2 regions of the Ensifer sp. B1-9 genome follow, and region 2 is predicted to be linked to the other one. Evidence: riboswitches for the same ligand, from Rfam matches in the RefSeq annotation. Region 2 holds a riboswitch; the other holds the start of a gene.

Region 1 (7,212 bases), on a different contig from region 2:
TGTCTGATCGCAGCGCATGCAGGCGTCGGTGATGTGCCTGCAACAGTTGCCGTCTGAGGAGATCGCATGACGAACCCATACGAAGCGCTCGGCGTCAGCCGCGATGCGACACTGAAGGACATTCAGAGCGCCTATCGCAAGCTCGCCAAGAAATTGCATCCGGACCTAAACCCGGGAGACAAAGGAGCGGAGGACCGCTTCAAGGCGATTTCGGCGGCCTACGCTCTCCTCAGTGACGAGGAAAAACGCGGCAAATATGATCGGGGCGAAATCGACGAGACGGGTGCGGAGACCGCGAGCCGTCACTACTACCGCGACTATGCCGCGTCCGGGGATACGGCGGGACGCTACGAGAGCGCACATGGCTTCTCGGATTTCGCGGACGCGGACGATATCTTCTCGAGTTTCTTTTCCCGTCGCAGCGGCGGCCAGCAGCGAGGCCAGCGCGGCCGCGATCACCGTTTTTCCATGGAGATCGGCTTTCTCGATGCGGCTAACGGTACCAAGACCGAGATCAGCCTGCCGGGCGGCGGACCGGCGCTCGATCTCACCATCCCGCCCGGCACGCGCGACGGCCAGACGCTGCGGCTGCGTGGCAAGGGTGAGCCCGGGTTTAACGGCGCGCCGGCGGGCGATGCGCTGATCGATATTCGCGTCAGGCCCCATCCTCTGTTTGCAGCCGATGGCGACGACGTCCGCTACGAGGTGCCGATCTCGCTCAGTGAAGCGGTGCTGGGCGGCAAGATTCGGGTTCCGACGATCGACGGGGCAGTCAATGTCACGATCCCGCCGCATTCCAACACCGGCAAGACCCTGCGGTTGAAGGGCAAGGGCCTGCACAAACCGGGCGGCGGCCATGGCGATGCCTATGTCAGCCTGAAGATCGTGCTGCCGCAGACCCCGGATCCGGCGTTGTCCGCTTTCGTCGAAAGCTGGGCAGCCGGAAAGATGGAAGACCCGCGCAAAGGCATGGGAGGGCACGCATGAACGACCGTGAATTCTGCGAAAACCTGGACATCGAGGTGAAGGTCCTGCGCGTCTGGGTCGAGCAGCGCTGGCTGATGCCGCGCGAGGCGGAAGCCGGCTGGCTTTTCGAGGAGGCTGACCTCGCCCGCGCCCGGCTGATCCAGGATCTGACCGGCCCGATGGGTGTCAACGACGACGGTGTCGACGTCGCGATGCGGCTGCTCGACCAGATCCACGGCCTGCGCGGCCGCCTTGCCGAGTTGATGAACGCCATCCGCTCCCAGGACCCGGAGGTTCAAAGGCTCATCCTGTCGAGCGTTGAGGGCGAATAGTCCCTGTCCAGCAGCCCGACCGTTTCGGCGACGAACAAGGTGTCGACGAACTCCGTCAGATCGACGATCCGGCCGTTGCGGAACGTGAACTTGTCGATGATTTCGGTCCGTTCGCGGGTTTGCGAGGGAACGAAGCAAACGACACCGGCACGGTGAACGACGATGGTGTCGCCGTCAGCATAGGCGCCGACCATCTCCATCCCGCTCAAGTCCCAGCTCTCTATGAGCGCCTGGAAACTGCCGCGCACGGTCTCGGGCGTGTTGACCGCGAGGGCCATCGTGCCGAGCCTGGCGCTTCCGACGATGCGGAAGCTGAAGTCGGGATCGAGCAGCGCCATTATGGTATCGAGGTCATTGACATTGCGGGCGCTGTATAGGGCCTGCACTCTGCTTTCCAGCACGCTTCGCTCGGTCATGGGAAGCCTCCCCGTTTTTCTATCTGGGCGAGTGTGCGCGCACTTTAGCAATAGCGCAAGTAAAGGCCCGCGCTCCGGGATTCTTTTGCCGTAAGCGCCGCCAATGTGGTCATCATTAGGATTTTATTAAAAGGCAGGCGTTGGTTTTTACACGCCTGCAAGTGGAATTGAGCGACAAGAAAGGATTGACAACGGAAGGCAGGAAAGACGTGACACAGGTCGTCACAGTATCCGCGACGACGGCGGCCTATGCGGCGGAAGCGCTGAAGCCGTCGGCACGCGTAAGTGGTGATGGCCCGACCGATGAAGCGATCACGCTGCTTTCGATCAAGCGCCCCGAGGAGCCAGCATTGGCGCCGGTCTTGATACCCAAGACCAAGGGTGCCCTGCCCCTCTCCTTCATGCTGGCAAGCGCCGACGGCCGTTTGCCGGAACGCTCGGAAGCCGAAGCCCTGCGCCGCTATCTCGAATTCATGCGCGATGGCGACGATGGTTTCGAAGAGCAGGAAGACGAAGGCCGGCAGGAGGACCCCGCCGGCCAACAGGATGAAAGCGACGCCGCCTGAGGCGCGCGTCGCAGACTCTTGGTCACTGATGTTTGTGGCCGCCGGCCGCTTCGCCGCCCTTGGCGGAGCCAACCGGGAACATTGTATCGACCTTGCCGGCCTTTTCGAAGATGAGCGTGACGGGAACGGCATCGCCTTCCTTGAACGGCGTCTTCACGTCCATGAACATCAGGTGCAGGCCGCCGGCCTTGAGCTCGACCGTTTCTCCAGCCGGCAAGGCAACGCCGTCCTCGAGCTTGCGCATCTTCATCACGTCGTTTTCCATCTTCATCTCGTGGATCTCGACGCGCGCAGCCGCAGGGCTTTCGACGGCGACCAGCCGGTCTTCGCTTGCCCCCCCATTCTTGATCGTCAGGAAGCCGCCACCGACCTTGGCGCCGGGCAGCATCGCTTTCAGCGACCCGCCCGAAATCTCGAGATCGCCAATCTTTGCCGACCCGTCGGCAGCAGCCATATGCCCGCCATGGCCGGCATGGGGATCGGCTGCATCGGCCATCGTTACCGTCACGGTCGGCGCCGGGCTCTTCAGGTCATGCGCATTCTGGCCCTCGGCAGCGACCTGGTCCCAGACGACCTTGCCGTCGGTCCCGCAAAGCTGCGTGGTCGGGAATGCAAGCACGGTCTCCTTGTCGAAGCCCGATACTTTGCCGCGGACGACGAAGGTGTCGTAATATTCGTCCGGCAGGCTGCCGCCCTTCCAGCGGATTTCCAGGGGGCCGGACGAGACCTTCTTGCCGTGATTGTCGTAGGTCTTCTGGTAGTCGCCTTTGATGATTTCGATTTCCCAACCGGGCTTCGGCTGCGGTTGAGCGAGGACAAATCCTTCCGGCAGCTTGATCTGCACTTCCGTCGTCGGCTTGCCGTCGCAGCCATGCGGCACCTGCAGCACCGCCTTGAAGGTGCTTTCAACCGGCGCCGTGTTGTTTTCAAACGTGGCGTGCGCGTGGGCAATGCCGCTTGCGGCAAGGGTAAGGCCGAGCGAAAGTGAAGCGATCCTGGTCTTTGTCATATCGTAATCTCCTGACCACGCGCCGGGCCCTTGCCCGGTTGCCGGTGGTCCAAGCCGCTTGGCGGCGGCGTATTGAATGGGATGCGAGCGGAGGATTACGAATGCGCCGGCGGCCCGCGCGAAGGCGGCAGGAGGCGCAGATGCTGATGGGCAGCATCGTTTTCTATCAGGATGGGCGAAACGAGCCATGTGCCTGTATCGGCGCGAACGCTTTCCACGGGTGGAACCGGCAGAAGGATCGCGCTCGAAAGACGGCATGCTTCGCAGACCGGGGCCATGGACTGGCCCTTGCCGCTTTGGTGGTCGACGCCGTCCGTGCCGAAGCAGATTTCGGCGAGCGTACCGTCAGGCAGTTGATAGGCGGCGATCTCGGCCGGTGTCAGCGTCTTGGCGCTGAGCGGCTTGTGGGCAAAGGTCAGGAAAACGAGCGCAAATACGGCGATCAGCCGCACTGCTATCCCGAATTTGCCTTCGCGCCCTGTCATCCGATCGACTCTTGTGGGTTAGAGCGGGATGCGGATGGAAAACCGCACAGATTTTTCCCATCCCCGCTCTCGTATCGATCTTGGGTTATCCTCAACCGGAGAAGAAAGCAAAGGCAGAATTGCCGCAGTGGCCTCGGCTGCGTCTTTTGGTCATGCGACAAAAATGTGTTTCACCGCGACACCGCCCCCTTGCCAAGCTCCCGCCTTCGCCGTTATCTGGAGACGATCTTGTTGGGAGAAACCGGTTCACTCCGGTGCCGAAGGAGCAACCGCCCCGGAAACTCTCAGGCCAAAGGACCAGCAAGGTGCCGGTAGGACTCTGGAGAGAAGCGCTTTTGCGCTCGCCGAAGGGATAACAATCTCAGGCAAAGGGACAGAGGGGGCTCGAATCGACGGCGATTGACGCCGGAAGTGTGAGCCGGCGCGAGAGCGCCAGACCTGGAGGCCGGATTTGGAAGACAATCCTCATTTGAAACATACGCCGCTGCATGCGCTGCACCTTTCTCTGGGCGCGCGCATGGTGCCCTTTGCCGGCTACGAAATGCCGGTGCAGTACCCTGATGGCGTGATGAAGGAACACCAGCACACCCGGGTTGCCGCCGGTCTCTTCGATGTCTCGCACATGGGCCAGGTCATCGTCCGGCCGAAGTCCGGCAAGATCGAAGACGCGGCGCTGGCGCTCGAAAAGCTGGTACCGGTCGATGTGCTCGGCCTCGCCGAAGGACGCCAGCGTTATGGCCTCTTCACCAATGCCGAAGGTGGCATCCTCGACGACCTGATGATCACCAATCGCGGCGACCATCTGTTCCTCGTCGTCAACGCCGCCTGCAAGGACGCCGACTTCGACCTGCTGCAGAAAGGCCTTTCCGATACCTGCGACGTGACGATGATCGAGGATCGGGCGCTGATCGCGCTTCAGGGGCCGCGTGCCGAAGCTGTTCTTGGCGAACTCTGGGCCGATGTCTCCGACATGCGCTTCATGGACGTTGCCGAGGCGGACCTGCACGACGTCACCTGCATTATCTCCCGCTCGGGCTACACCGGCGAAGATGGCTTCGAGATCTCCATTCCCGTCGCCTCCGCCGTCGATGTGAGCCAGCGCCTTCTGGAACATCCCGACGTCAAGCCGATCGGCCTCGGCGCCCGCGATTCGCTGCGCCTCGAAGCCGGCCTTTGTCTCTACGGAAACGACATCGACACGACTACGACCCCGGTGGAAGCAGCGCTCGAATGGGCGATGCAGAAGGCGCGCCGCGCCGGTGGCGCCCGCGAAGGCGGCTTCCCGGGCGCCGGTCGCATCCTCGGCCAGTTGACCGATGGCGCTTCGCGCCGTCGCGTCGGGCTGAAGCCGGAGGGACGCGCGCCGGTTCGCGGCGGCGCCAAGCTCTTCGCCGACGCCGAGGGCAAGACCTCGGTCGGCCAGGTGACCTCGGGTGGTTTCGGCCCCTCCGTCGATGGTCCGGTTGCCATGGGCTACGTCGACGTCGGCCACGCCGAAAACGGCACCACCCTTTTTGCGGAAGTGCGCGGCAAGTACCTGCCTGTCGCGGTCGCCGCCCTGCCCTTTGTCAAACAAACCTACAAACGCTGATCAGGAGAGAGCGCACATGTTGAAGTTCACTGAGGAACACGAGTGGCTGAAGATCGAAGCTGGTGTCGCGACCGTCGGCATCACCGAGCACGCCGCCGGCCAGCTTGGCGACCTCGTCTTCGTTGAACTGCCGGAAACCGGCTCGACCTTCTCGAAGGGCGATTCCGCTGCCACCGTCGAGTCCGTCAAGGCAGCTTCCGACGTCTATTGTCCGCTTGACGGCGAAATCGTCGAAGTGAACCAGGCGATCGTCGACGATCCGTCGCTGGTCAACAGCGACCCGCAAGGGGCTGCCTGGTTCTTCAAGCTCAAGCTCGCCAATCCCGGCGATGCCGACGCCCTTCTCGATGAAGCGGCCTATAAGGAGCTCGTCGCCTGATGAGCATGCCCAAGGATTTCACCTTTACTGACTACAAGCCGTATGACTTCGCCAATCGGCGTCATATCGGCCCGTCGCCGGCCGAAATGGACGAGATGCTGAAGGTCGTCGGCTATCCGACGCTCGATGCATTGATCGACGACACTGTCCCGCCGTCGATCCGCCAGAAGACCCCGCTCTCCTGGGGTGCGCCGATGACCGAGCGCGAAGCGCTCGACAAGATGCGCGAAACGGCCAACCGCAACCAGAAGCTCGTCTCGCTGATCGGTCAGGGCTACTATGGCACGATCACGCCGCCGGTCATCCAGCGCAACATCCTGGAAAACCCGGCCTGGTACACGGCCTATACGCCCTACCAGCCGGAAATCAGCCAGGGCCGTCTCGAAGCGCTGCTCAACTACCAGACCATGGTCTGCGACCTGACCGGCCTCGACGTTGCCAATGCTTCGCTGCTCGATGAAGCGACCGCCGCCGCTGAAGCCATGGCCATGGCCGAGCGCGTCTCGAAGTCGAAGGCCAAGACCTTCTTCGTCGACGAGAACTGCCACCCGCAGACGATCGCTCTCTTGAAGACGCGCGCCGAGCCGCTCGGCTGGCAGATCGTCGTCGGTAATCCGTTCACCGACCTCGATCCGGTCGACGTTTTCGGCGCCATCTTCCAGTACCCGGGCACATACGGCCACGTGCATGATTTCACCGGGCTGATCGCCCGTCTGCACCAGACCGGGGCGGTCGCCACCGTCGCCGCCGATCCGTTGGCCCTGGCGCTCCTGAAATCGCCGGGCGAAATGGGCGCAGACATTGCCATCGGCTGCACCCAGCGTTTCGGTGTCCCGGTCGGTTACGGTGGTCCGCATGCCGCCTATATGGCGGTCAAGGACGCCCACAAGCGTTCCATGCCCGGCCGTCTTGTCGGCGTATCGGTCGATGCGCGCGGCAACCGCGCCTACCGGCTGTCGCTGCAGACCCGCGAACAGCATATTCGCCGCGAAAAGGCGACGTCGAACATCTGCACGGCGCAGGTGCTGCTCGCCGTCATGGCCTCGATGTATGCCGTCTTCCACGGCCCGAAGGGCATCAAGGCGATCGCTCAGAGCGTTCACCAGAAGACCGTCCGTCTCGCCATGGGCCTCGAAAAGCTCGGCTACACCGTCGAGCCCGACGTGTTCTTCGACACGATCACCGTCGAAGTCGGCAAGCTGCAGGGTATCATCCTCAAGACCGCGGTCGCCGAGGAAGTCAACTTGCGCAAGATCGGCGACACCAAGATCGGCATCAGCCTCGACGAGCGTTCGCGCCCGGTTACGCTCGAGGCGGTCTGGCGCGCCTTCGGCGGCGACTTCAAGGTCGAGCAGTTCGACCCGGACTACCGTCTGCCGGAAGCGCTGCTACGCACCAGCGAGTACCTGACGCATCCGATCTTCCACATGAACCGCGCCGAAAGCGAGATGACGCGCTACATCCGCCG
Region 2 (7,212 bases):
AGAGCACATCCGCTTCGGCGCGAGGCGTGATCCGACCCGCATGGCGGTCGAACAAAACCGTGGTCAGCTGGTCCTCGAGAGTAGAGATCGTCATGCTCACGGCCGGCTGCGTGCGGCCCAGGTTCTTTGCAGCTTTCGACATGCTACCCGTAAGCATCACCTGATAAAACGCTTCGATCTGGTGATACTTCATGTCCCGCCTCCACCTGCCACGCCGACGGGACCAATCGGGCATTCGGACGCCAGCACCCTCCTCGCCAGGACAACGTCCTTGCGGATTTGTTCGATCATCGGCTCCAGACCTTCGAAACGGAGTTCCGGGCGAAGGAATCTCACGAATCCGACTGAACACGTTTCCCCATAGAGGTCGTCGGCAAAGTCGAGCACGTACGTCTCGAGGATCAATTCTCCATTCTCGACTACCGTGGGCCGCCTTCCGAAGCTCGCTACGCCCCAGTGGCATTCTCCCGATTCACGTATGAACTGGACTGCGTAGATTCCGGCCTCGAGATCGACATCCTCGCCCAGGACCATGTTTGCGGTCGGGAAGCCGATCGTCCTGCCCAGCTGCGCGCCAGGAATGACGACATCTGAAATGGTCTTAATCCGGTTCAGTGGCACTCGCGCCTCTCGCGTAGAATGCCAGAGTGATCTGTCTGACGTGTGGTCAGCGGAAACTTCGATTTGTTCACTAGCCAGCATCTCGCCCTCCAATAGTCCACTATCGTTGGCGGACGGCGAAGGATCGCCGCCCGCCGTTTTCAGAACTTAGTCGATCGGGTCCGCGCCGATCGCTGCCAGCGCGGCTTTTCCGACCTCAATGTCCTGATCGCCCGTTCCTGAGCCGACGCCGATTGCTCCCGCGAGCCTACCGTCGAATTTAATCGGCAGCCCGCCCGGAAGGTTCGTCACGCCGCCCGAGGTCGCGATACCAGCGGCGACAGCAAATTCCGGTGTCATTCCACCCGTTTTGTTGCGGATGGAAGCCGCGGTGCGGGCCTTCGCCCTCGCGGTCTGCATGCTCAAGTATTTCGCGCCGTCCATCCGGAGGCTCGCGATTGTCTCGCCGCTTGCGTCTACGATGCAGATGCACTGCGGGACGGACATCTGCTCTGCCTTTGCTACAGCGGCGGCGAGGGCGTCGGACGCGCCCTGGTGAGACAGGACCACGGTTTCAAGATAGGGTTTGGGCATTTCATTCTCCTTTGGTTCTAATATCCGGCGACTGCATCGACGCGGTTGCGCAGGGGCTGTCCTTGGAGGTCCCTGCGCACGTTGTCTGCAAAAATCGATAGGCAACGATCGACGTAACCGTCCGCGTCGTCACAAGAGATGTGGGGGAAGATCATAAGGTTCGGAACGTCCCAGAGTTGGCTATCGGCGGGGAGAGGTTCCTGGTCGAAGACATCAAGAGCAGCTCCACTCAACCTGCCATCGACGAGGGCTGTTGCGAGCGCCTTCGTATCAACGACGGGGCCGCGCGCAATATTGAACAGCGATGCGCCGGGTTTTAGGAGCGCAAGCTCCGTTTCACCGATCAGTCCTCTGGTGGACGTGGTAAGCGGGCAGCTGACAACAAGGCAGTCAGCGAGAGGTAAAGCCTTGTCAAGATTGGAGACCGCGAAGACCTGGTCTGCTGGCGAGCCGGCTTCCCCTGATCGCGTAACCGCCACTATCTTCGCTCCGAGAGGACGGAGATGGTCGGCAATCGCCGACCCCAATGCGCCGAAACCGACAAATACAATCGTTTTGTTCTCAATTCCCGTCGCCAGACGGTTGTCCCACCGATGGAGCCGCTGGTTTTCTATATGCCTCGGCACTCCTTCGCACAGCATGAGAACCGTCATAAGTCCGAAAGCTCCGCCTTTGCGAGCGTGCACGCCGCTGCTATTCGTCAGCACCGCGCCATTCGGGAGCCAGTCAAGAGGCACATATTTCTCCACGCCGGCGCTAGTGCAGTGAACGACGCGCAGCTGTTTGCCGTGCTTTTTCAGGCGCGCGGTGTCGAACCCGGAGCCGATAAAGTATTGCGCGCGTTCCAAAGACTCGAAGTCAGGAAAGTTGGTAGCGCAGGATCTGATTTTCGCTGCGCCTGCGAGAGGACCTAGTGCGTTTAAGACCGCTAGTTCTGAAACGAAGTACGGTGACTCCGGAGGCAACCCGTTTTCCACATAAACCAGAAAATCTCGCATAATCAGACCCTTGTCTCTCGCTACCTCCATGAAAGCAACTTTCGTGCCACTTTGAAACTTTTCTCGATCGAGGGCTTGCGCGTTTCTGCGTCCTGTGCCTACCCTAAGGGTGTTCGAAGGCTGTGCAGGAGAGATGGCGCTGGACGCCACGCCGAAGGAGCAACCCCCCAGGAAACTCTCAGGCAAACGAGACTGCTCAGTTGAACAATCTGGAGAGAGGCGCTTGCGCCCACCGAAGGGGACCCCCACTGGGGATAAGCTCTCAGGTAAAGAGACAGATTGGGGGCTGTGGGACTGGCGAAGTCCCGGCACCAACTGTTGGAGAGATAGAGTGCCCCATATTGCTGTACTCGGCGCTGGTATCACCGGCGTGACGACCGCTTACGCCCTTTCCCGCCGCGGCTTCGATGTTACCGTTGTGGAACGTCACCGCTACCCGGCGATGGAAACGTCGTTCGCCAATGGCGGTCAACTTTCTGCGAGTAACGCGGAGGTCTGGAACCACTGGTCGACCGTGATGAAAGGCATCAAATGGATGCTCAAAAGCGATGCCCCCCTCCTGATGAATCCCAGCCCCAACTGGCACAAGTACTCGTGGATGGGCGAATTCATGGGGAACATTGGCGGCTACCGGACGAATACGGTCGAAACCACCCGGCTTGCAATCGCCGCACGCAAACACGTGTTCGAGATCGCCGAGCGCGAGGGGATAAACTTCGATCTGGAAAAGCGCGGTATTCTGCACGTCTACTACGACAAGCCGAGCTTCGATCATGCTAGCAAGGTGAACACTATGCTGACCGACGGGGGCCTAGACCGCCGCCCGGTGACAAAGGAGGAGATCAAGTCGATCGAACCGGCCCTCGTAGGCGATTTTTACGGAGGCTTCTTTACCCCTTCGGACTCGACAGGTGACATCCACAAATTTACGCGCGGATTGGCGGAAGCCTGCGCCAAGCGCGGCGTAAAGTTCCTTTTCGACGCCGAAATCGAAGACGTAAAACCTGGGCAGACCACGAAGGTTTACTGGAAGCCGGCGAACACAACGAACAATGAAATCAATGTCCTGTCCGTTGACGGCGTGGTAATATGTGCGGGTGTCGGTAGTAGAAAGCTCGCCAACATGCTCGGCGACCGAATAAACGTTTATCCCGTCAAAGGATATTCGATAACGGTACATCTCGACGACGAACAGAGCCAACGCGGAGCACCTTGGGTAAGCCTGCTCGATGACCGGGCCAAAATCGTCACCAGCCGCCTCGGAGCGGACAGATTCCGAGTGGCCGGCACGGCAGAGTTCAACGGCATAAACCGCAACATCCGACAGGATCGTATCAACCCGCTAGTGGGTTGGGTAAGAACTCTGTTTCCGGACGTGTCCACCTCGAGGGTGGTGCCATGGGCGGGATTGAGACCCATGATGCCGAATATGATGCCCCGTGTTAAAACCGGCTCTCGGCCGGGCGTATTCTACAACACGGGTCACGGACACCTCGGGTGGACGCTTTCCGCCGCCACAGCCGAGATAGTCGCCGAGCTCGTGGAGCGAAAACACAAACCGTCGAAAAGCAGGGCGGCTTAGAAAAATCGCCGGGGCCGAACGAAAGTTCGGCCCTTGTGTTTTGGGGGGTCTCAGTCCCAAGCTTTTCTCATCCACGAATCTCACACATGAGACTTAGCGAACAATTTGAGACTCGCCGACGAAGCGGACCAAAGCATTGATTTAAAGAGTTTTTTGAAGTTGGCACGGCGCTTGCTCTACAGTTCGTGAGGATCGGACAGGCCGATCTGAATTCGAAGAGGAGACTTCAAATGGACCTCGGTCTATTTATGATGCCACTGCATGACCAGCGGCGAAATTTCACGGAGCTTTTGAAGCAGGACCGTGAAGCTGTCATCCTCGCCGATCGCCTTAACTTCGCAGAAGTGTGGGTCGGCGAGCACATCAGCTGCTCTTGTGAGCCCATTGCAGACCCGCTTCAGTTCTTTGGCACACTGATCCACGCAACCAAGCAAATCAAATTCGCTACCGGCGTTCTCAACCTGCCGCAGCATCATCCGGCCCGCCTGGCAGGCCAAATCGCACAATTCGACCATCTCTCCGAAGGTCGCTTCATCATGGGCGTTGGCCCAGGTGGCCTCGTAACGGACATGGAGCTTTTCGGCACGCAGGACAAAAACCGCGCCGAGATGACGACTGAATCCATCAAGATCATGCATCAGATCTGGTCCCAGGATCCGCCTTACAACATCAAGGGCAAGTATTGGGATGTGGTAATCGAAAACACGCTCATCCCGAGCCTTGGCTTCGGCCCCATGCTGAAACCGTACCAGCAACCCTTCCCTGAGTTGGCCATCTCGGTCATGAGCCCGTCCTCAAGCAGCGCTCGCCAAGCCGGCGAAAATGGCTGGAGCATCGTATCCGCCAACTTCACGCCGGTTGCCAACGTCAAGACCCACTGGGACCAGTACCTCGTCGGCTGCGAAAAGGCCGGGCGCCGGCCCGACCGCAACAAGTGGCGTATTGCACGCTCTCTCCTCGTAACCGACAGCGACCAGGAAGCGGCTGACTATCTGGCCGAGGATGCTTCGTCGTACCGTTGGTACTACGAATACATCGTCGAGGATATGAAAGCCTTCAAGCTTCTGGGCGTCCTCAAGCCATCGATGAACACGCTCGATGAGGACATTACTGTTCAGAACTGCCTGGACTGGATGGTCATGTCTGGCTCGCCGAAGACCGTCCTCGATAAGCTCGTCGCCTTTGTTGACGACGTTGGCGGTCCGTTCGGCTCGTTGATGATGACCCAGAAGGACTGGGACCGCCCCGCACTGCACAAGCGTTCGATGGAACTGCTTGCCACTGAGGTCATGCCCAAACTGCGCCAGCACGTCGGCACGCTTGCCGCGGCCGAATAAGAAGCTCGATCGATCGCCACGCGGGAAACCCCGCGTGGCCAAGTACAAGAAACCATATGCGGGAATAGAACTTTAACTGTTCAAACTGGGAGCGTACATCGTGAAACCGGAAGACAAATCTGCAGAAATCGGGCCCGCGCGCACCGCTGATATTTTCAATGAGGTGATGCTCGGCCGTAGAAGTTTCCTTCTTGGCACAGCCGCTGTTACGGCAGGCGCGACGCTGGGTGCCTGGGTTCCGTTCGCACGTGCCGCCGTTGGTGGCGAGTTGGAAGTGATGGCCTGGGAAGGCTACACAATGGAGCCGGAAACCGCTGAGTGGCGCAAAGCCAATAACGTCACAATGCGTGCCGCCATCATGAGCAACCAAGACGACGTCACCGCGAAGATCGTCGGAAGCAACGCCGTTCGCCTCGACGCCGCTGAGTACTCAAACGGATACAACGCGATCTACGACGAACTCAAGGTTCTCACCGAACTCGATACCTCCAAACTTCCCAACTACAAAAAGGAAGACCTCTATCCTCCGTTTTACGAGGGTGGCATGTGGTACTGGGACGGCAAGAACTGGGCGATTCCGTGGGTTTGGGGTCTCGACACCATCGTTGTGAATCCCGAACTCGTCGGGTTCGAGGTGAAGAGCTACGAGGACCTGCTTCGTCCCGAACTCACGGGCAAGGTCGCGTTCTTGGATAATCCGCTCACCGTCTGGCCGCAGATCGCAAAGGTAACGGGTTATGGGGAGAAGTTCCCCAATCTTACCAAAGATGAGCTTACTGACTGCTTTGAAAAGTTGAAACCTTACCGCGATCAGACGAAGGTGTTCGCCTCGTCGAACGGCGACGTGATCTCCCTGTTCGCGTCAGGTGAAATCGCCGCTTGCTTCTGCGTATGGAGCGCGGTGCCACTGGAGACCGCGAAGCAGAATGTCAAAACCCTCGCCGTATACCCGAAGGAAGGTGGAGCCGTCTGGGCCGACGCATGGTTCATTCCGAAAACCGCAGTGAACGTCGATACGGCTTACGCGTTCATCAATGAAGCGCTCGATCCCAAGGTTCAGGCATCTGTATGCAAGACGGCTGTCTGCTCCACGGTGTCGAAGAAGGCACCCGCGTTGATGGATCCGGAAACTCGAGCGCTGTTCGACTATGATAATTTCGACGAGCAGTTCAAGGCTATGAAGATTTACGGTCAGCCGCCCAGAACTTCCACCGAGTTCGCGACGTACGACGACTGGCTGCAGGTCTGGGCGGATTTCCGCGCGGGCTTCTAAGCTCCCGGCCAGCGGGCGACTCGTCCGCTGGCCCTCATGTGCCTATGCTCTGACTTTAAACTCTTTCGGTAACGGGATGTACGCTTATGGCGACTGCCGCTGAATACGTCGACAAGACCATCGATACGACGGGAAATCCCGCGCGTTTGAAACTCCCTCCCGGCTTTGGCCTCGCTAGCCTGCCGTTCGGCTTTTTGATCGTCTTTTTTGTCGTCCCGGTCGTTCTTCTCTTCGTCACGAGTTTCTTCACGGCCCGTTCGTTCATCATCGAGCCCGTATGGAACCTGGATAATTACGCAAGAATTCTTTCGGCTGCGGGCTTCTGGCAAGCGACGTGGGTCGGGATGAAGAACGGCTTCTATACGGCGACCCTGTCTGTCGTTCTTAGCTTCCCCGTTGCGTATTATCTCGTCTACAGAACCAAGAGCAACGTGATCATGTACCTCGTTCTCTTGTCGTGGTTCTCGAGCTATCTGGTTCGCGTTTACGCGTGGCGGACGATCCTCGGCACCAACGGGGTGATCAACTCCTTCCTATTAGGCAGCGGTATCATCAACGAACCACTGGAAGTCATTCTCTTCAGCCCGTTCGCCTCGGTGCTGACGCTGATCCACATTATGCTTCCATTTTCGCTTTTGATCCTCGTGGCGTCTTTGCGCGACGTCAAACAAGATTACTTGGACGCCGCACGAGATCTGGGCGCGACGAAGCTCGGCGTGCTCGTGAAGGTCATCCTGCCGATGACTTATAAGGGGATCGTCGGGTCGTTCATGTTCACCTTCATTCTCGCCGCGGGTGACTACATCACCCCGCAGCTTCTGGGCGGGC

What was found. Region 2 has a riboswitch for glycine ahead of ACQ5BM_RS29405 (D-amino acid dehydrogenase). Riboswitches for the same ligand answer to the same signal wherever they lie in the genome.
Region 1: it holds a riboswitch for glycine, as region 2 does, so the genes downstream of both, gcvT (glycine cleavage system aminomethyltransferase GcvT) here and ACQ5BM_RS29405 (D-amino acid dehydrogenase) in region 2, are expected to answer to the same signal.

Annotation. Positions count from the first base shown of each region.
Region 1 is NZ_JBCHVG010000011.1:57,045-64,256, forward strand. Features, by position in the region: gene ACQ5BM_RS20885 (DnaJ C-terminal domain-containing protein) at 67-987, shown strand; gene ACQ5BM_RS20890 (chaperone modulator CbpM) at 984-1,298, shown strand; gene ACQ5BM_RS20895 (nuclear transport factor 2 family protein) at 1,262-1,714, opposite strand; gene ACQ5BM_RS20900 (hypothetical protein) at 1,924-2,280, shown strand; gene ACQ5BM_RS20905 (DUF1775 domain-containing protein) at 2,303-3,289, opposite strand; gene ACQ5BM_RS20910 (hypothetical protein) at 3,385-3,774, opposite strand; glycine riboswitch at 3,997-4,084, shown strand; gene gcvT (glycine cleavage system aminomethyltransferase GcvT) at 4,226-5,365, shown strand; gene gcvH (glycine cleavage system protein GcvH) at 5,382-5,744, shown strand; gene gcvP (aminomethyl-transferring glycine dehydrogenase) at 5,744-7,212, shown strand, end outside.
Region 2 is NZ_JBCHVG010000019.1:6,047-13,258, forward strand. Features, by position in the region: gene ACQ5BM_RS29385 (LysR family transcriptional regulator) at 1-193, opposite strand, end outside; gene ACQ5BM_RS29390 (riboflavin kinase) at 190-702, opposite strand; gene ACQ5BM_RS29395 (GlcG/HbpS family heme-binding protein) at 769-1,194, opposite strand; gene ACQ5BM_RS29400 (D-2-hydroxyacid dehydrogenase) at 1,212-2,222, opposite strand; glycine riboswitch at 2,308-2,397, shown strand; gene ACQ5BM_RS29405 (D-amino acid dehydrogenase) at 2,524-3,774, shown strand; gene ACQ5BM_RS29410 (LLM class flavin-dependent oxidoreductase) at 4,005-5,111, shown strand; gene ACQ5BM_RS29415 (ABC transporter substrate-binding protein) at 5,212-6,384, shown strand; gene ACQ5BM_RS29420 (ABC transporter permease) at 6,471-7,212, shown strand, end outside.